One region of the Herbaspirillum sp. 1173 genome, then DNA from elsewhere that is predicted to be linked to it. Evidence: riboswitches for the same ligand, from Rfam matches in the RefSeq annotation. Region 1 holds a riboswitch; the other holds the start of a gene.

The links. Region 1 has a riboswitch for cobalamin ahead of J2X56_RS07295 (TonB-dependent receptor). Riboswitches for the same ligand answer to the same signal wherever they lie in the genome.
Region 2: it holds a riboswitch for cobalamin, as region 1 does, so the genes downstream of both, J2X56_RS05030 (CbtB domain-containing protein) here and J2X56_RS07295 (TonB-dependent receptor) in region 1, are expected to answer to the same signal.

The regions. Positions count from the first base shown of each region.
Region 1 is NZ_JAVDSP010000001.1:1,629,355-1,639,780, reverse strand. It holds gene J2X56_RS07305 (chemotaxis protein CheA) at 1-1,437, opposite strand, end outside; gene J2X56_RS07300 (protein phosphatase CheZ) at 1,437-2,180, opposite strand; cobalamin riboswitch at 2,680-2,957, shown strand; gene J2X56_RS07295 (TonB-dependent receptor) at 3,037-5,013, shown strand; gene J2X56_RS07290 (iron ABC transporter permease) at 5,036-6,019, shown strand; gene J2X56_RS07285 (ABC transporter ATP-binding protein) at 6,025-6,825, shown strand; gene J2X56_RS07280 (outer membrane protein) at 6,991-7,590, shown strand; gene J2X56_RS07275 (outer membrane protein) at 7,918-8,547, shown strand; gene J2X56_RS07270 (cobalamin-binding protein) at 8,594-9,481, opposite strand; gene panC (pantoate--beta-alanine ligase) at 9,485-10,324, opposite strand; gene J2X56_RS07260 (ScpA family protein) at 10,414-10,426, opposite strand, start outside.
Region 2 is NZ_JAVDSP010000001.1:1,106,501-1,116,926, reverse strand. It holds gene galU (UTP--glucose-1-phosphate uridylyltransferase GalU) at 1-654, opposite strand, end outside; gene J2X56_RS05065 (hypothetical protein) at 734-1,141, opposite strand; gene J2X56_RS05060 (GlsB/YeaQ/YmgE family stress response membrane protein) at 1,566-1,817, shown strand; gene pgm (phosphoglucomutase (alpha-D-glucose-1,6-bisphosphate-dependent)) at 2,132-3,781, shown strand; gene J2X56_RS05050 (hypothetical protein) at 3,950-4,330, shown strand; gene J2X56_RS05045 (hypothetical protein) at 4,381-4,527, shown strand; gene J2X56_RS05040 (hypothetical protein) at 4,895-5,590, shown strand; gene J2X56_RS05035 (hypothetical protein) at 5,788-6,423, shown strand; cobalamin riboswitch at 6,492-6,722, shown strand; gene J2X56_RS05030 (CbtB domain-containing protein) at 6,862-7,077, shown strand; gene J2X56_RS05025 (CbtA family protein) at 7,088-7,840, shown strand; gene J2X56_RS05020 (ferredoxin) at 7,905-8,246, shown strand; gene J2X56_RS05015 (cobaltochelatase subunit CobN) at 8,239-10,426, shown strand, end outside.

The DNA of each region.
Region 1 (10,426 bases):
TTCCACCGCCGTCTTGACCACGTCCATGCCCACGCCGCGTCCGGAGACGCTGGAGGCCACTTCCTTGGTGGAGAAACCGGGCAGGAACACCAGCTGCAAGGCTTCGTCGGAGGTCAGCGCCTGGTGTTCGTTGATCAGGCCCTTGGCCAGCGCCTTGTTGCGCAGCATGTCCGGGTCCATGCCCTTGCCGTCATCGAAGACTTCGATCATGACGCTGCTGCCGGCCTGCCAGGCGTTGAGCGAAATGGTCGCCTTGTTGGGCTTGCCGGCCGCGGCGCGGTCCACTTCGATACCGTGGTCCAGCGAGTTGCGCAGCATGTGCACCAGCGGGTCGTAGAGGCTGTCCACCACCACGCGGTCGACTTCGGTTTCGGCACCGGTGATGACCAGGTCGACGTCCTTGCCCAGGTCCTTGGCCAGTTCGCGCACCAGTCGGGGGAATTTCTGGAACAGGCGGCCGACCGGCTGCATGCGCGTGGACAGCGTGGCGCGTTGCAGTTCGCTGGAGTAGCGCGAGGCGCGGCCCAGGGTTTCGGCCAGGGTCGACATCAGGGCCGCAGCGGTCCCTTCGAACTTGAACTGCTGCAGCTTTTCCAGCAGCACGGCAGCCTGGTTGGCGGCCTGCACCGATTCGCCGGCCACTTCCAGCAGGGCGTCCAGCTTGACGGCATCGATACGGATGCTTTCTTCCTTGGCCCCGCCAGGGGAATCGGTGGCGCGCCGATTCTGCTGTACCGGCGCGGCGGCCTTGGGCTCGCCATCGGCTGCGGGCGCGGCAGGCGCGGCAGCAGCGGGTGCCGCTGCGGCGGCAGCCACCGGGGCCGCCTCGGCGCTACCCTCCGCGACCGGCGCGGCAGCCGCACCGGGCACCAGGGCCTGGTAGAGGGCGGGCCAGTCCAGTTCGCCATTCTTCATCACGCTGGCACTGCCATCGACGCTGACGGCGGCCACTGCAGCGGCGGCTGCGGGCGCGGCCACCGGTGCTGCGGCTGCCGGGGCAGGCGCAGCTGCCGCTGCTGCCGCTGGGGCAGGGGCCGGCGTGGATTCGCTCTTGCCTTCGATGGCCTGGGTCAGGATGTCCTTCAGTTCGGCCGGCATGGAGGCCAGGCTGTCGGGTGCCGCACCGTTGGACAATTCGTTCAACTGGTCGGCCACGAAGCCGCTGGCCTGCAGCGCTGCTTCGATGGCCAGCGGCGTGACCGGGGCCTTGCCGGTGCGCAGCGCATCGAACAGGTTTTCGGTCAGGTGGCAGGCCGACACCATGGCCGGCAGGTTCACGAACCCGGCGCCACCCTTGATGGTGTGGAATGCGCGGAAGACCGCGTTGAGGATTTCAAGGTCATCAGGATGTCGTTCCAGCGTCAGCAGGTGCTCTTCCACGTTGGTGGCGAGATCCAACGCTTCAACGACAAAATCCTTGAGCATTTCGTCATCCATTAGAACCCCAGGCTATCGAGTAAGTCGTCCACATCGTCCTGACCCATGGCGGTGCCGCCCACGGAGGGGCCATTCATCAGGGTTACCGGTTTTTCGGCATCGATCTGCGCCTTGACTTCCGGCGGTGCATTGTCGCGCAGCAGTTGCGCCAGCTCGCGCTCGGCGGAAGCGGTGATGGCCACGATCTTCTTGATCAACTGGCCGGTGATGTCCTGGAAGTCCTGGGCCATCATGATTTCCAGCATGCGCGCCTTTTCCGCCTCGGTCGATTCCATCACCGAATTGGAGAACTTCTGCGAGTCGCCCGCCAGTGCCTTGAATTCCTCGATGTTCATCTGGCCGGCATACAGCTTGGTCCAGCGCGCGTTGATGTCCTTGGCTTGCTCCTGCAGGCGGTCCTGGGCCGGCATGCCGGAGTCCAGCGCATTGAGCACCTTGTTGGCGGCCTGCTCAGTGAGGGTGGCGATGTGTTCCAGACGGCTCTGGGCGTCGCCGATCTGCTCGGCCACGTCGGTCAGCGAACGGTCGTAGCCGAGTTCGCGCATGGAGTCGTGCAGCAGGCGCACGATGCCGCCCAGGCGTTCGTACATGGGCTTGTCGCTCTGGTCCTCCTGTTCGCCTGCAGCCGCTTCTTCGGTGCCGGCGGCGGCGGGGGCGGCGGCAGCCGGTTCGGCAGTCATGCCCGGTAGCGTCTGCGAGGAAATTTCGTCAAACAATGCTTCCAGATCAACGTCGTCGCTCATGATTACTGATTCTCCCAACAAAGGTGTGCGCTCGTCGGCGCACTGCTGTGCAAAGTTGCCCGTAGGCGGATCTAATGCGTCGTTCCGGGAGGCACAGCCACTACCACCGCCCCGATATCAGACAGATATCGGCAGCCAGAGGCAGTCTCTGAAGGCCCGCAGACCACGACAACGTTCAGGATGACAGTGAGGCCGGCCGACCCCGCAAGGGTCCGCCGGTCGACGATGCCATGGCGCCGAGTATAGGACCGCTTGGCGTGATCTCATCGGCCAAACAGCGAGTGAAATCCCCCATTTGTTTCAATTTTTCGGCCCCACCACAAAAAATTGGCAAGAACCGCGATTCAAATGTTTTTTGATAGAAAAATCGAATTTTTTCTATATATCACTGCTGAGGATGGATTTTATCCGGCTTTTTCCTGAAAGCAATTGCGGCTGTCCCGCTTGTGCTGATTTACATCACCTGGGTGCTGCGGCTTGTGGCGTGTACGCTGCACGCCTACAATGGCGCGGTTTTGGTGCCCGCCGGCGTGTCCTCGCCGGCAGTTAAACGGGAAACACGCGCCAGGCCGCCTGCAGCCAGCAGGGCGGTCAGCCAAGGTGTACTGCCCCCGCAACGGTAACCAGGTGCCGGCGACGATGTGACGATGCGTCGCGTCTCGCCGGCGAGACCTCTTCCACGCCACTGTGTTTTTGCGCGAACGTTCACTTCGCCACATGGGAAGGCCGATGGTCATGCCTGCAGTCCGGAGACCGGCCAGAACAGGAGGAGCCCGCACAGCCAGTATTGGTGCGGTTTTCCGTTGATTGCGGCCCGCGGGGAGGCTGGCTGCACAGATTCTTTACCTGATTTTTCATGCATATCGCTTATTTCCAGGCCCGCTGTGGCGGTCCTCGCCCCCGTATTGCCCTGCGCACTGCCAGTGCGCTGATTCTTTCGGCTTTCGCAGCCTCGACCCACGCCGCCGATACCAGCCAGCCGCTGTCGGCGGTAGTGGTCTCGGCCTCGCGCTTCCCCAATGATCCGGCATTCCCGCCGGTCGCTGCCACCGTCATCACCGCCGAGCAGATCCGCGAAGCCGGCATCGACAACGCCAACGAAGCCATCCGCAAGCTGGGCGGCGTCTATGGGCGCCAGAGCCTGTCCGGCCCGCGCGACTTCCCGCTGGACCTGCGCGGCTTCGGCACCAATGGCGACCAGAACATGGTGGTGCTGGTCGATGGCGTGCGCATTTCCGAGAATGAACTGGCCACGCCGCTGCTGTCGGCGATCCCCATCGAAACCATCGAGCGCATCGAGATCGTGCGCGGCGGCAGCAGCGTGCTGTATGGCAGCGGCGCTACCGGCGGCACCATCCAGATCATCACGCGCCGCCCGCAGGCCAATACCGTGCGCGGAACCGTGATCGGCGAGGTCGGCAGCAACGGTCAGCGCGCCGGCCGGGCAGCGGTTTCGCGCGGCTGGGACAACATGTCCATCGACGCCAGCTATGCCAAGTCGCATGCCGACAACTGGCGCGACAACAGCAAGTCCAATCAGGAAAATTTCAGTACCACGGTGCAGTGGTTCGCCAGCGACTGGCGCTTCGGCCTGCGCGCCAACTTGTCGCGCGCCGATTTCGGCCTGCCGGGCAGCCTGAGCCAGGCGCAATATGACGCCAATGCGCGCCAGACCAGCAAGCCGCTGGATCATGGCTCCTACGACAATGACAGCATCACGGCCTTCCTCGAGCGCCGCTTCGGTGCCTTCGACGTGGCGGCCGAGCTGTCGCATCGGGAGAAGATTTCGCGCTCCACCTATGTCAGCAGCGGCTCCACCGCGCAAGCCAACATCCGGACCACCCAGTTCTCGCCGCGCCTGCGTCACGTGCTCGACAGCGGCCTGTGGAAGAACGAAGCCATTGCCGGTGTGGACCTGGCCGAATGGAGTTCGGCCACCAATGCCAGCTATGGCAACAGCGATGCCTCCCAGCATTCGAAGGCGCTGTACCTGCGCGATGAAATCGAGTTTGACCGCAACGCCCGCCTCGCTGCCGGCGTGCGCCGCGAGCAGTTCACCCAGCAGAGCGATTCCGGCGCCTATGGCCGCACCAGCGCCGTCAATGCCTGGGATCTGCAAGCCAGCTATGCGCCGCTGCCGCTGCTGCGCGGCTTCGTCAAGACCGGCCAGAGCTATCGTCTGGCAACTGCCGACGAGAACGGCTTCACGGCCTTGCCCAGCGGCGCGGTCCTGAAACCGCAGGTCTCGCATGACCTGGAACTGGGCGCGACCCTGGGCCATACGGCGCGCCAGGTGACGCTGCGCTGGTTCCGCCATCGCGTGCGCGACGAGCTGTATTATGACCCGACCGCCAACGGTGGCTTCGGGGCCAACAGCAACCTGGCCCCCACCCGCCATCAGGGTGTGGAACTGGAAGGCCGTGTGCAGCTGACCGAGACCCTGGGCTGGAGTGCCACCTACCAGCACATCAATGCGCGTTTCGAGGAAGGCGACAACAGCGGCAAGCAACTGGCGCTGGTGCCGGCCAATACCCTGTCGACCCGCCTGAACTGGAAGTCCGGACAGCAAAGCGCCGACGTCGGTGCACGCTGGGTGGACCGCCAGCGCATGGGCAACGACTTCGCCAACACCTGCGCGCGCATGCCTTCGTTCACTACCTTCGATGCGCGGTATGCGGTGCGTGTCAGCGCCTGGGAATTTGCCGTCACGGGGACCAATCTGGCTGATCGCAAGTATTACTCGCAGGCGTATGACTGCAGTGGCGGGGCGGTCTCGGGCATCTATCCGGAGGACGGACGGGCCTTGAAATTCACCGCCCGCTACGACTTCTGATGCTGACCTGATCCTGGCCCCGATGCGACGTTACCTGCCTGTGCTGTGCACCTTGCTGCTGCTGTCCCTGCTGGCCTTGTCGGCGGCGGTGCTGTGCGGCAGTACTGGCTGTTTGCGTCCTTCGGCCTCCGCCGACCAGTTGGCGATGCTGCTGTCGCTGCGCGTGCCACGCGCGCTGACCGCCTTTGCCGTGGGCGGCGCGCTGGCCCTGTCGGGGGCGCTGATGCAGGTACTGTTGCGCAATCCGCTGGCCGATCCCTATGTATTGGGCTTGTCGGGCGGTTCGGCGGCCGGGGCCTTGCTGGCCATGCTGGCAGCCCTGCGGCTGGGCTGGCCGGTACAGGCCGTCACCGCACCCGGCGCCTTGCTGGGCGCGGGGCTGGCGATGCTGCTGCTGTTCGGGCTGGTGCGTCCCTCGCTGCGGCATCTGGCGGTGTCTCCCTTGTTGTCCAGCCAGCGCCTGTTGCTGACGGGTGTGATGCTGGCAGCGGGATTCGGTGCGCTGATTTCGCTGGCGCTGTCGATTGCGCCGGATGCGCAGTTGCGCGGCATGGTGTTCTGGCTGATCGGCGACCTCGACGATGCGCGCCTGCTGTCCTTGATGGCACCGGTGTTGCTGCTGGCATTGCTGTGGAGCTGGCGTCATGCGCCCTCGCTCAATCTGCTGGCACGCGGCGATGCCTTTGCGCAGTTGCTGGGCGTGCCGGTGATGCGGCTGCGGGTGATGCTTCTGTGTGTAACGGCGGCCTGCACGGCCGGTGCCGTGGCGATGGCGGGGACCATCGGCTTCGTCGGACTGGTGGTGCCGCATGGCTTGCGCCTGCTGGTCGGCAATGACCAGCGCCTGCTGCTGCCGGCCTGTGTCCTTGGCGGCGGGGCCATGCTGACGCTGGCGGATTTGCTGGCGCGTACCGTGGCCGCACCGGTGCAACTGCCGGTGGGAGTGATCACGGCACTGGTGGGCGTGCCAATGTTCCTGTGGCTGCTGGCGCGGAGCCGCCCATGACGAATATGACGCATTCTTCAGTGCCCGTTCTGCAGACCCGCCAGCTGGCGGTGTGCGCGGGTGAGCGTGTCCTGCTGCAGGCGCTGGACTGGCAGGTGCGCGCGGGTGAATTCTGGTGCGTGCTGGGGCGCAACGGGGTCGGCAAAAGCAGCCTGCTGCATGTACTGGCCGGCTTGCAGGCGGCGCATGCCGGCGAGGTTCTGCTGCAGGGAAGGGCGCTGTCGTCCTTTTCGCCGTCGCAACTGGCCTTGCAGCGCGGCCTGCTGTTGCAACATCAACAGGATGCGTTTTCGCTGCAGGTGCTGGATGCCGTCATGGCGGGCCGCTTTGCCCATGGCGATGGCTGGGGCGCGCCGGAGAAGGACAGCGCGCTGGCCTTGTCCGCCCTCGAACAGGTCGGCCTGTCCGGCTTGGCGGGACAGGATCTGTTGCGGCTGTCCGGCGGGGAGCGCCAGCGCGTGGCGCTGGCGACCTTGCTGGTGCAGGCTCCCGCGCTCTGTCTGCTGGATGAGCCGACCTCGCATCAGGATATCGCGGCCCAATTGCAGGTAATGCAATTGCTGCAGGAATGGGCGCAGGAGGGCAGGGCCGTGGTAGCCAGTTGTCACGATATCAATCTGGCGCGGCGCTTTGCCTCGCATATCCTGCTGCTCGACGGCAGCACCGCGCACGGCGGCACCGCGGAAGCCATCCTGCAGCCTGCAGCGCTGGAGGCGGCGTATGGATGCCGCTTCTTCCCGGTCGCAAGCCTGGACGGTGTGGTTTTCGTGGCGAGCCAGGGTGAGCAGGAGAAGCGCAGGGTTTGAAAGAAGCTTCGTATTCTCATCTGCTGATATGTTGTTTTTCAGCAAAAGAGCTCAAAAAATCAACAGAAAACTCTTTACCAATATTTACGAATTCTCGCCTCCCGATATAATTGCCGCCGGGGAAAACCCTGACGAAGTACTGACAATTATTTAGGGATATCAGGAATGAAAAAGAATATCGCAGCAGCAGTTGCAGCAATCGCAGCAATGATGGCCGCCGGTTCGGTGGCAGCGCAGACCGTTGACAGCGGCGTGTACATCGGCCTGGAAGGCGGCGTCGCCACCATCAGCAGCATCGCTACCCCGACCAACGGCGTGAAGACCTCCGAAACCAACGAAACCGGTGCCCTGCGCGCCCTGGTTGGTTATCAGATCAACAAGAACTTCGCGATCGAACTGGGTTACTTCGCCACCGACGACTTCAAGCAAGACGGTACCAACCGCACCGGTACCGTGCGTTACAACGTCAAGGCTGACGTCAAGGGCGCCGATCTGTCCGTGATCTACAAGTTCACCGAATTCGTGCCAGGCCTGTACCTGAAGGCGGGTGCGACCCGTTCCAAGGTTTCCCTGGAACTGAGCCAGCCGTCCGGCACGAGCTCCTTCTCGCAAACCGGTACCGGTTACCTGTACGGCCTGGGCTATGAGTTCGCCGTGGCGAAGAACGTTGGCATCAACGTTGGCTACACCCGCTTCGAAAAGCTGGGTGGCGAAAGCGACAACAAGATGAATCTGTACTCGGCTGGCGTGAAGTACAAGTTCTAAGCTTTACCTGCAGTTTTGCGGGTCTTGAAATCCCTCCCTGGTGGAGGGATTTTTTTTCGTTCGCATGCAGCGTACAGGCACCCATGCCAGCCCCTGTAGCGACTTGTTTTTTCGCTTGCACTTCATTCCATTTCGAGCGGACCTTCGCTATTCATCGAGGAAAATACTCATTTTTCTCGCATTCGGATGACTTCTCCTCATCAACTCCTATGATCGCGCCCGGCTTGGCACAGCACCTCCGTGCTACGTCAGGAGCTCGTTCCCGAGGGCAGCGGCACACGCCTCCGGGATCGCAACGATTCGATCAACTTCGTGGGAGATATGCAGATGAAGGTAATCCATTTAATCGCCGCCACTGCGGCATTGGCTATGTCGACCGTGGGCTTTGCGCAGGAGTCCAGGCCGGCGACCGGCATCTATGTCGGTCTGGAAGGCGGCTCGGTCAGCTATGCCGTCAACGACGGCAATGACGGCCCGTCACGAGACGAATATGACGAAAGCGCCCGGGCTGGTGCCGTGCGGCTGTCCGTCGGCTATCAGTTCACTCCCAATTTTTCCCTGGAATCGGGATATTTCCATCTGGGTGATTTCAAGCGAGAAGAACGCAACGCTGGCCCCTATCGCTGGCATCTGACGGCCAACACCCATGGTTTCGACCTGCTTGCGATCTACAAATTGACCGCGTTCATTCCCGGGCTGTATCTGAAAGGAGGCCTGATGCATTCCCAGGTCTCTCTGGAGGCCGCAGAGGAAGGGCCCTATGCGTACCGCAGATCCACTTCCCACGCGCAGTCCGGTATTGGTTACCAGTTGGGGATCGGCTACGAATATGACCTGACTTCCCGCTTCAGCATCAATGGCGCTTACACCCGTCTGCAGCGTGTGGGCGGTTCCTGGGAGGATGGTGTTTCAGTCAATGCCAATCTCCTGAGCGCTGGCCTGAAATATCGCTTCTGAATACCTTCAGTCTGAAGCCGCACATCCCTCCTCGTGAGGGATGTTTTTATTGAGCGCTTGTTGCTTGTCGTGCCTGATCCAGCTTCCCGCACACTTCCTGCGCCGCCTCCAGCACCCGTGGCCCGGCGCGGTTCAGCCAATCCGCATTGACGGTATGGAGCTGCCCGTCGCGCACGGCTCGCAGGCGGGGAAAGGCCTTCCAGCGCTCCAGCGGCTGGTCGCGCGCATCGCCTGCCGTGAGAATCACTTGAGGATCTGCTGCCAGCACCGACTCCACACTGACCGTAGGCGCCAGTTGCGGCAGGTCGGCGAAGATATTGCGTCCGCCGCACAGGCGCAGCACCGACGACACCATGTGCTGGCCGTTGAGCGTCATCAGAGGCTGGCTCCAGATCTGATAGAACACGCTCACCGGCGTACGGCCGCGATATTGCGCTTCCAGCTGCTGCCAACGCGCACGGAAGGCAGTCGCCGCCGCTTGGGCGGTGGCCTCGGTACCGGCCAACTGGCCCAGTCGTTCCAGCGAAGTAGCGATCATGCCGAAATCGGCCGGCTGGCTCTCGAAGACGGGAATGCCCAGGCTGCGCAGGCGCGCCAGTTGCAGGGGTTTGTTGCCGCTGTGCCAGGCCACGACCAGATCGGGTTTGAGGCTGGCGATGCGCTCCAGGTCGAGCGCGTTGTAGCCGCCCAGGTTGGGCAGGCGGGCAGCTTGCGGGGGATAGTCGCTGTGATTGCTGGCGCCGACGATCTGCTCGCCGGCGCCGGCCGCGTACAGCAGTTCGGTAACATGTGGGGCCAGGCTGACGATGCGGCGCGCCGGCTGTAGCAGGGTGACGTTCTGGCCCAGGTCATCCTGGACGGTGATGCTGGCGTGGGCTGCGCCGGCCGCCAGCAATCCGGTGAGGGACAGCAGCCAGGCCGCCAGCACACGCATGGATCAGATTTCCAGGTTGTCGATCAGGCGCGTGGCACCCAGCTTGGCGGCAGACAGCACGACCAGCGGCGCGCCTTGTTCCATGTCGGCTGCTGAAGGCGGCTGCAAGTCGATGCGCTTGCGTACGGCCACGTAGTCCGGCTTCCAGCCACGGCCGGCCAGGCGTTCCATGGCCAGTTGCTCGACCAGGGCGACGTTGTGCTGGCCGCCGCGCACTTCGTTGGCCACGTCGTTGAGCACCTGGTAGAGCAGCGGCGCTTCGGCGCGTTCTTCGGCCGACAGGTAGCCGTTGCGCGAGGACAGGGCCAGGCCGTCTTCGGCGCGATAGGTTTCGGCGCCCACGATTTCGGTCGGCAGGGCGAACTGGCGCGCCATGTTGCGCACGATCATCAACTGCTGGTAATCCTTCTTGCCGAAGACGGCGACGCGCGGCTGCACGCAGGAAAACAATTTCATCACCACGGTGGAGACCCCGGTGAAGAAGCCGGGACGGAATTCACCTTCCAGGATGTTGCCCAGGTCATTGGGCGGCTGCACGCGGTATTCCTGCGGTTCCGGGTACATATCCTTTTCGGTGGGGGCGAAGAGGACGTAGACGCCTTCCTTTTCGAGCTTCTCGACGTCGGCCTGGAAGGTGCGGGGATATTTGTCGAAGTCCTCGTTGGGGCCGAACTGCAGGCGGTTCACGAAGATCGAGGCCACCACCGGGTCGCCGTGGGTGCGCGCCAGGCGCATCAGGGACAGATGGCCTTCGTGCAGGTTGCCCATGGTCGCCACGAAGGCGGTGCGCAACTGGCCGCGCAGGTGGTCGCGGAGTTCTTCGATGGAGGAAATGATTTTCATGCGGATTCTCTGGTTGCGGGCGGACCGTCGCGTGGCTTGTCGCTCAAGCCTGCGCAGCCCGGCCCCGGTTGCCGGTCGGCTGCGCCCGCTCAGCTGGGCGAG
Region 2 (10,426 bases), 520 kb from region 1:
GAAGATGGCCGGGGTCAGCACATAGCGGCCCACGACGGCGAGGGTCGACGGTGCGTCTTCCGGCGACGGCTTTTCGACGATGCCGCTCAGCAGCTCGGTACGCTCGCCGTGTGCGGTGCCGCTGACGATGCCGTACTGGCGGGTTTCCGGACGCGGTACGTCCTGCACGGCCAGCAGGCTCTTGCCTTCACGTTCGTACAGTTCGGTCATCTGTGCCATCACGTTTTTCTGGCCGGGAGCGGCATCCATGAAATCGTCAGCCAGCAGCACGGCGAAGGGCTCGTCACCCACCAGCGGCTTGGCCAGCAGCACGGCGTGGCCCAGGCCCAGCGGCTCGGCCTGGCGCACGTAGACGCAGTTGATGTGCTTGGGAATGACGTTGCGGATGGTTTCCAGCAGCTTCACCTTGCCGGCGGCTTCCAGTTCGGATTCCAGCTCATAGGCCTTGTCGAAGTGGTCTTCGATGGCGCGCTTGTTGCGGCCGGTGATGAAGATCATTTCGGTAATGCCCGCTTCCACCGCTTCTTCAACGGCGTACTGGATCAGCGGCTTGTCGACGATGGGCAGCATTTCCTTGGGCTGTGCCTTGGTGGCGGGAAGGAAGCGGCTGCCGAGGCCAGCGACGGGGAAAACGGCTTTGGTGATTTTTTTCATGGTAAGTCCAGTTTTGGTTGAGTGAAGGGCGTGACACCCAAAGGCACACAATGCAGGCTTGCTAGCGACTCGCGCCTCCTCACGCCTGTCTGTTGTTCTTGATCATCTTCATCTGCAAAAACGCGCGGCATCCCTGAAACAGGGGCGCGACGCCGGGGAAGGCGTGGCTCAATGCATGCGCCGCAGTCTCCAGCAGGGAAGCGCGCGGCTGACGGCGCGTTGCCGGTACAGCGGCCGCTGCCTGCTCATCGACCAGCGCGATGCGCTGCGGCAGGCTGCCTTCGTTGAGTTGGTCCAGCACCGAAGCCAGCTGTGGTGCCTTCATCGAAATCTGATGCAGCATCTCGGCCGATTCGCGGGCGTAGCGGGCATAGTGTTCGACGAAATCAGCGCCCTCGGCGGCCTGCGGTGCAGTGCCGAAGGTGTTCAGCGCGAAGGCATTGGCAAAAACGGGTGACGGACGGGCACTGGTTTCGGTGGCGGACATGATGGCGGCTCTCTTGGAAATCGGGCTGGCGAATGCGGTATTGGGCAGGCGCGGCGGCAAGCGATGGAGGCTGTGTTCGATGCTGCACTGCGCTTATGTGCAGCAAGAGTAAAAAAACTCGCGCTTCCTCTCTATAGGAATGCCGCCTTTTGCGATGTAGGAAAAGAGGAAGGCGCGGCCATGACCGCTTTGCGCGCCGCAAACCAGCGTGGCCTGGCGCTGATCGGCTCAACAGCGCCACATGCCGGGCTTGTCCTACAAGGAAATGGGCCGCTGTCCGATACCTTGCCGACGCGCGCTTTTCTATCATCACCTCATCTGTTGCGCAGAGCGCTTGCAGAGAAGTGGAAGCAAGAGGAAGCCCCTGCATTGCACGGTTTCCGACATCAACCCAAGAACGACAGAACGATTGAAAGGGAACATCATGGAACACGGACTCATCGCATGGCTGATCATTGGCGCCGTTGCCGGCTGGCTGGCCGGTGTGCTGGTCAAGGGTGGCGGCTTCGGTCTGCTGGCTGACATCCTCATCGGTATCGTCGGTGCCGTCATCGGTGGCTGGCTCGCCGGCCTGCTGGGCATCGCCGTGGGTGGCGGCATCCTGGCCTCCATCGTCACCGCGACGCTGGGTGCCATCGTGCTGCTGGTGATCGTGCGCGCTTTCCGGCGAGCCTGACCAGGCCTGCACGCGGCCACGCCTGAAGGGGCGCGGCCGGTGTTTCTGCCCTGACCGAATGCGTCCGTGCCTTGGCCCGGACGCGTTTTGCTTTTCGGCAAGAAGCTTCATGCGTCACCAGCATCCCCGCATCGCCGTGGCCCGCAAAGCCCCGTGAACAGTGCCTCGCGGCAAGCTTTCTGCAAGAATCTTCATATCGATGCTGCAGCGCGCCATCCTGGCGTTACAATGTCCGGGACGTTGAAAAAAGATCAAGTAGCGAAGTGGCCGTGCCACCTCGTTTCCTCAGATATCCATTCATCCAGAACAAACCTATGAGTAGCGTCAATCCCCTCGCCGGCAAGCGTGCCGCACCCTCAGCCCTGGTGAACCTGCCGGTGCTGCTGTCGAACTACTACAGCCTGCGTCCTGATGTGGCCGAAGCCAGCCACCGTGTGGCGTTCGGTACCTCCGGCCATCGCGGCAATGCCAATCTGCACAGCTTCAACGAATGGCACGTGCTGGCCATCACGCAGGCCATCTGCGACTACCGCAAGGAGCAGGGTTTCAAGGGGCCGCTGTTCCTGGGCATCGATACCCACGCCCTGTCGGAACCGGCCTGGCACAGCGCACTGGAAGTGCTGGCCGCCAACGAAGTGGTGACCATGCTGGCCGAGGGCAGCCCCTATGCGCCCACGCCAGCCGTCTCGCACGCCATCCTCACGCACAACCGCGTGCATCGTGACAAGCTGGCCGATGGCATCGTGGTCACGCCCTCGCACAACCCGCCGGACAATGGCGGTTTCAAGTACAACATGCCCAATGGCGGTCCCTCGGATTCCAACGTCACCAGCTGGATCGAGAAGCGCGCCAATGGCTATCTGGAGCAGAAGCTGGAAGGCGTGCGCCGCGTCAGCTTCGAGAAGGCCCTGAAGGCCGAGACCACGCGCCGCTACGACTATCTCGACAACTACGTGGGCGACCTGCCCAACATCATCGACCTGGGGGCCATCTCGGCGGCCAACGTCAAGATCGGGGTGGATCCGCTGGGCGGTGCCGGCCTGCATTACTGGTCGGCCATCGCCGATCGCTACAAGCTCAACCTGGAAGTGGTCAACACCGATGTCGATGCCAGCTTCCGCTTCGTGCCGCTGGACTGGGACGCGCAGATCCGCATGGATCCGTCCTCGCCCTATGCCATGAGCGAGCTGATCGCCCTGAAGGATCGCTTCGACGTCGCCATGGCCTGCGACACCGACCATGACCGCCACGGCATCGTCGCCAAAAGCACCGGCCTCCTGCCGGCCAACGACTACCTGTCGGTGGCGGTGTATTACTTGTTCCGCCATCGTCCGGCCTGGCGTGCTGACGCGGCCGTGGGCAAGACCCTGGTGTCGAGCCAGATGATCAATCGCGTGGCCGATCACCTGGGCCGCAAGCTGCTGGAGATGCCGGTCGGTTTCAAGTGGTTCGTCGATGGCCTGTACGACGGCAGCCTGGGCTTCGGTTGCGAGGAAAGCGCCGGCGCCTCCTTCGTGCGTTTCGACGGCCAGCCCTGGAGCACCGACAAGGACGGCATCACCGCCGCCTTGCTGGCCGCCGAGATGACCGCCCGCACCGGCAATGATCCCGGTCAGATCTACCAGGACCTGACCCGCCAGTTGGGTGCGCCTGTCAATGGCCGCAAGGAAGCCGCCGCCACGCCGGAGCAGAAGGCGCGCCTGTCCAAACTGTCGCCGCAGGATGTGACGTCGACCGAGCTGGCCGGCGAGACCATCCGCGAGGTGATGACGACCGCACCGGCCAACGGCAAGCCCTTCGGCGGCCTGAAGATCGTCACCGACAATGGCTGGTTCGCGGCCCGTCCTTCCGGTACCGAAAGCATCTACAAGATCTATGGCGAGAGCTTCCGCGACCAGGCGCATCTGGACCGCATCTTCGCCGAAGCGCAAGAAATCGTGACGCGCGCGCTCAAGGCCAGCTGAATGCGCTGACGTCTTGCATTGCGCATGCCGATGACGCCGCCACCCCTTGGGGCTGGCGGCGTTTTTTTTCCGGCCTTCCTACAGGCGAATGGGCCGATGTCTGGCTGAGGGCAGGGCAGGGGCTTCGTAAGATGAGGTATTGTTTGCCACCTTGTCAGGAGGACCGCCATGAACCTGCCTCGTCCGGATCTCGCTGCAGAGTCCGCTGCAGCGCAGGGCGCGCGACCACCGGAAACCCCGGCAGCCGCACTGCTGCGTCCACCCGGCACGCCGCCTGCGCCGTCAGGCGCGCCCGTGCCGGATCACATCGTGGCCGATCCCGGCCATGTCGTTGAGCCCGACGGCACCGAAGACCCGCTGGCCAATGCCGATGATGGCTTGCTGCCCATGCTGCCGGCACGGCCCGGCGACCACACTACCCCGTTACCCTCAGAGGAGAACACCATGCACAAGCCCCAGGACACCCCGCCGGTCGAGGTCCCGCCGCTCGATCCGACGCCGCCCCAGGACCCGATTCCCCATCAGAACCCGATGGCCGGCCAGGGTTGAGCTTGCCTGCCGGATCTGCCACCCGAATTGCCCTGTCCGAGGAGGTCTGTTTGTACCATTCCCTGCACACTCCCCAAGAAACCCCGCCGGTCAACGAGCCCAACCTGCCGCCGCCGGCACTGCCCGATGATGAGCCGGTGCCGGTGCAAGATCCGCCCGACAATCCCCGGCCTTCTGACAAGCCTTTGCGCATGTAAGTAGCTGTCGTTGAGCGCGCTTGCGAAGCAGGCGCGCCGTTCTTCGTTGCGCTTGCAGCCGTCCATCGCGACCTTGGTTTTTGCATTTCCGTTCACGTCTTGCGAGCGATCGAGCGTGCAACATGCCGTTACGCGGCCATTGCGACTGCGCGCTGTCTTTTTCTTTCATATCGCCCCGGAACCGCCCTGATTTCGGCCCGCACCATCTCCTTTGCAGTCTGCCCTCTCTCCCCGCCATTCTTTCGCGTTGATTGAGACTTTTCTCGTTCAAGCCGCTTTGCATTTGTGAAAGCATCTGCTTTTTGCGGAGACCGCAGATGAATTGAGCAGGACTGCCACCTCCGCCGTCCTTGTCAGGAGTGGCACCTTGTATCCCTATCCTCCGCAGTCCATGGGTTTTCCCGCTGGCCGCCGCCACACTGTGCTGGCGGCGCTTCCTCTGCATGTGCTGGTACGCCTGCAGCCAAGCGGCAGCAGCACCGCCCGGGTGCTGTGCGAGCCGGTCAAGGCCGGGCCGGCTGCCGGTGCGCAGGCCATGGTGCTCTACCTGTCTCCCTTTGATGCGCATCTCGATGCGCTCTGGCTGGGTCTGGCTGTGGAGGATTACCAGGTACTGCCGGTGGCGTCCTTTTCCCCCGATGAACTGGTGGCGCGTCATCAGGGCCACTTGCCGTACTGCCTGCATCTGGCATGGGGCGCGCACGATGGCCGCATCGCCGTGCGCGCGCAGGGCGATCCGGTGCGGCTGTCGTCGGCGCGCGTGGCCCAGGTGTCGGCGAGCATCGACAGCATCCCGCTGGACATCGGACTGGCCGATCTCGAATGCCACGCCCGGCTATGGGAGTGTGCCGGTCTCTACGCCCATGCGGAGACAGCGGCCCGGCTGGAACAACTGAACCCGCAGCAGCGCCACCGGCATGCCGAGCGGGCCATGGAGCGCATCCCGGGCCGCACTGAACCGGGCCGGGAAATCAACCAGATCGCGCTGTATGACGCCGAATCGGCGCAATGGCACTTCGTCGCCCTCGATTTTCTTGCCGAGATGGTCGCCGGGCCGCGCTGAGGCCGTCGCGAGCCGACATCGGCCTCTCGGTGTTGTCGCCGGGCGCACAACAGGGCGCACGCCGTCCATGGCAAGTGACTTGTTCCTGCTCATTGAGAGTTTTCTGATATCCATGGCATTGCCCTTCTGCAACCATGGTGGCCGGTTGTGTTTCTGCTGCAGCCGATCTGATCCGCCGTCTGTTGAAGGAGCTGTCAATGATTTGCTTCCTTGCCCATGCCTCTCTCTGGAAGAAGAGCGCGCTGCGCTGCCTGCCCTTGGTCCTGCTGTTCGTCTGTCTGGCGGCGCTGCCCGGTCCGCCTTCGCCGCCCGAAGAAGTGCTGGCCAGTTGCCTGGCCGTAGACCATTTTCCCCTCAGCCGGGTCAGCATCGATCCGGTCGCAGGGCGGGTCGAGGTGATGGAAAGCGGCCCGGCATCTCCCTACAGCCTGTATCTGCCTGATGGCGACAATCGCCAGTGGCGCATCGGTTATGCCAGCGGCAAGCCACCCGGACGTGACTATCTGTTCGTCAATTCCCATCGCGGCTACCTTGACCGCGCCATCGGCCTGTCACCGGAGCGTGCCCCCCGGCTGTCCCGCCCGCAAAAGGCCTCGTTTGCCGTGCTGGGCTTCCTGGGGGAACGCTACCTGTGCCTGATGGAAGTGCACGGGCACGGTCCCCGGTCCGGCCAGCGCTCGGTGTACGTGGCGCGCATTCCCACCCGCATGGGGGCGGAAATGAGCCTGTATTACAAGCTGGCGGCTTCGCCTGCCTTGCCGCAACTGCCGGCTGCTTCCTCCAGTGCTTCCCCCTCATCCTCCCCACCGCTCCAGCCCGCCTTGCCCCGCTGAAGTTGCCGCCAGCCCCGTACAGGCTGACAATGCAGGTTGCCCAAGCCCGCCCCCGCCTTTATACTTCGCCCCTTAGCATTGCTTCTGGTATTCCGTGCGCAGCCGCGCCCGGGATTGAAACGGGAAGCCGGTGCGGCCGGTGCCACAGCATCGGGCCAAAGCCGGCGCTGCCCCCGCAACGGTAAGCGAGGAAGGACACGCACTACGCCACTGTGCCCCGCGCATGGGAAGGCGCCTGTCCCGAAGCCCCAGGCTTCCCCTCGCCAGCCCGGAGACCGGCCCGAGGCAAGTTCTTGAATGCATCGCGGAGGGCGATCATGCGGAAAGCTTCCATCATTTCCCGCTGGTGTGAACCGGTGCCGTCAGCCGACGGCGGGATTGTGCTTGGGCGCTCGCCGTGTGGCTTCCTTCGTTTCATCCACCTGCCAAGGAAAGCGCATGTCCACTCCCTCCGGTCTCGACGCCCGTCACACCGCTGATTCTTCCTCTTCCAGCCGCTCCGGCAGCCAGGTCTGGCGCGACCGCATCGCGCCCTCGCTGCTGGCCTTCGCGCTGGGCGTGGCGCTGATCTACGGCGCCGGCTTCGCCTCCAAGGTCGAGCTGCACAATGCTGCCCACGATGGCCGCCACTCGGCCGGTTTCCCCTGCCACTGAGGAGCGGACGATGAACTGGACCGTATTCCGGCGCATGGCGTCGGCTGTGGTGGTGGCAGGTGCCTTGTCGGGCGTGCTGCTGTCGGGCGTGCAGCAATTCCAGGTCGAAAAGATCATCCTCAAGGCCGAGGAATATGAAAAGGCCGGCGAATCGGCGGCCCCCGCGGCCGATGACCACGTCCACGAACCCGCCGCCCAGGCGGCTGCGCACGAGCACTCGCATGCGAACGCACATGAGCACGAACACGCGCATGACGCCAATGCCTGGGAGCCGGCTGACGGCGCCGAGCGCACCGGCTACACCGTGCTGGCCAACGTCAGCATGGCGGTCGGTTTCGCCTTGCTGCTGGTGGCGGCCTTTGCCCTGAGCGGACGCCAGATCAGCTGGCGCAGCGGCCTGCTGTGGGGCCTGGCCGGTTATGGCGTGTTCTTCGTCGCGCCCTCGCTGGGCTTGCCGCCGGAAGTCCCCGGTACCCTGGCCGCACCGCTGCAGGCGCGCCAGCTCTGGTGGGTGATGACCGCCGCCATGACGGCGGCCAGCCTGGGCCTGTTCGTCTTCACCCGTGGCTGGCCGTGGAAGCTGGTCGGCGTCATGCTCCTGGTGGTTCCGCATTTCATCGGTGCACCGCAGCCGGAAGTGCATGGCAGCGTGGCACCCGAAGAGCTGGCACAAGCCTTCATCCGCGCCACGGCGGCGGCCAATGCCGTGTTCTGGCTGGCGCTGGGCGGGCTGACCGGTTTCTTCTATCGCCGCTTCGGCTGATGGGCCGGCCCTGACGGGCCCCTGTCCGGCGTTGCTGCGCCGGGGAAAGTAAAGCATCAAAGCCATGAGAACTCATCATCGTCACGTGCTCATGTGCGTGGGTCCGCGTTGTACCGAAAACGGCGTGCTGGCCGAAGCCATGTTCGGCGTGCTGGGCGAGCAGATTGACGCCCGCCCCGAGCTGCGCGTCAAGCGTACCCGTACCCACTGCATGGTGGCCTGCAAGGCGCAGGCCCCGGTGGTGGTGGTCTATCCCGAGGGCGTGTGGTATCGCTGCGAGGATGCCGCCGCCATCGAGCGCGTGGTGGTGGAGCACCTGGAAGGCGGGCGCGAAGTGAGCGACCTCATCTTCCATCGCCTTGGCACCGGTGACGTGATGCCGGAAGCGGAGGCCTCCGATGCATGATCCCGTGGCTCGAATCGTCCTGCTGACGCACGCCCCGACCGACCTGGCGCTGCTGGCTGCTGCACGCGCGCAGTTGCCGGCGGAATTCCCCGCCGTAGCGGGCTACGACCTGCAAGCCCTGCAATCTGGCACCGACGAGCAGGGCCAGCCGCTGCGCACGCTGGCGACCCTGCTGCGCACGGAGCTGGCCAGCGCCCAGGTGATCGTGCTGCGCGTCCTCGGACGGCTGGGTGCAGTAGCCGGTTTTCCTGAATTGCTGCGCGCTGCGCGCGCCGAAGGGCGGCACTTGATCGTGCTGTCCGGCACCGGCGAGCCCGATGCCGAACTGGCTGCGGCGTCCACTGCTGCGCCCGATGTGCAACAGCAGGCGCTGGCGTATTTCAACGGCGGCGGCAGCGTCAACCTGGCGCAGTTGCTGCGCTGTCTGTCGGACCGCCTGCTGCTGAGCGGCTACGGCTACGAACCCGCGCAAGCCTTGCCCGAACACGGCCTTTATCATCCCGACCTCGAACAGGACGCCCGCCTCGACGACTGGCTGGCCCTGCGCGCTCAGGCCCCGGCGGGCAAGCCGGCGGTGGGCATCATCTTCTACCGGGCGCATTGGCTCTCGGGCAATACCGCCTTCATCGATGCGCTGGTGGCAGCAGTGGAGGCGCGCGGCATGGATGTGCTGCCAGTCTTCACGTCTTCGCTGCGGGTGTCGGCCGGCAGTGGGGCGGCACTGCCGCCTGCGTTGGCGTATTTCGCCGAGGGCCGGGTCGATCTCATCATCAACACCACCAGCTTCGCCATGGGCGAGATTACGGCAGGCGGCATCACGCCGGCGGGCTGGTCGGTCTCGGTGCTGGAACAGTTGAACCGCCCGGTGCTGCAGGCCATCACCAGCGGCATGACGCAGGACCAGTGGCAGCATTCCACGCGCGGCATGAATCCGCTGGATGCGGCCATGAACGTGGTCCTGCCCGAATTCGACGGCCGCATCATCGGGGTGCCGCTGTCCTTCAAGCACACCAGTGAAGCGGGCGTGGTGCAGTACCAGGCCCTGCCGGACCGCGTGCGCCGCCTCGCCGGACTGGCGCAGCGGCTGGTGCGCCTGCGCTGCACGCCCAATGCAGAAAAACGCATCGCCTTCATCTTCACCAATTCCAGCAGCAAGGCCGCGCAGATCGGCAATGCCGTGGGGCTGGATGCGCCCGAGTCGCTCATGGCCGTGCTGCGCGCGCTGGCAGCAGATGGCTATGCCATCGGCGATCTGCCCGACACCGGTACGGCCCTGATCCACGAACTGGTGGACCGCTGCTCCTACGACGACATCCTGCTCTCCGAAGACCAGCTGCGCCGCGCTGCCGCGCGCATTCCGGCGGCGCGCTATGCGCAATGGTTCGCCGCCTTGCCCGCCGTCTTGCAGGCCAGGATGCAGCGCCAATGGGGCGCCGCGCCCGGCGAGGCTTACGTGCACGACCAGCATCTGGTGATCGCCGGCCTCGATCTGGGCAATGCCTTCGTGGCCCTGCAACCGCCGCGCGGCTACGGCATGGACCCGGACGCCATCTACCACCAGCCCGACCTGCCGCCCACGCATCACTACTACGCGCTGTACCGCTGGCTGGATGAAGAATGGGGCGCGGATGCCATCGTCCACGTCGGCAAGCACGGCACCCTGGAGTGGTTGCCGGGCAAGGGCGTGGGCCTGTCTGAAGAATGCTTCCCGGATGCCTTGCTGGGCGATGTGCCGCTGTTCTATCCCTTCATCATCAACGATCCCGGCGAAGGTTCGCAGGCCAAGCGCCGCGCCCATGCCGTGGTGGTGGACCACCTGACGCCGCCCATGACCACCGCCGACAGCTACGGCGCGCTGGCCCAGCTCACGCAGCTGGTGGACGAGTATTACCAGGTCGAGGTGCTCGATCCGGCCAAGCTGCCACTGCTGCAGCAGCAGATCTGGGAGCTGGTACGGCAGACCAATCTGGATACGGACCTGCAGTACAAGCTGCTGCATCATGACCACGATCATGACCATGAGCACGGGCACGACCATGGGCATCACCATCATCACGGACATCATCATCACGATGACCCTCACCATCACCATCATCACGACCATGACCATGCGCACGACGACGCGCTGCCGCACGCGCTGAGCGAGCTGGATGGTGCCGGTGTGGCGCACCTGATCGAGG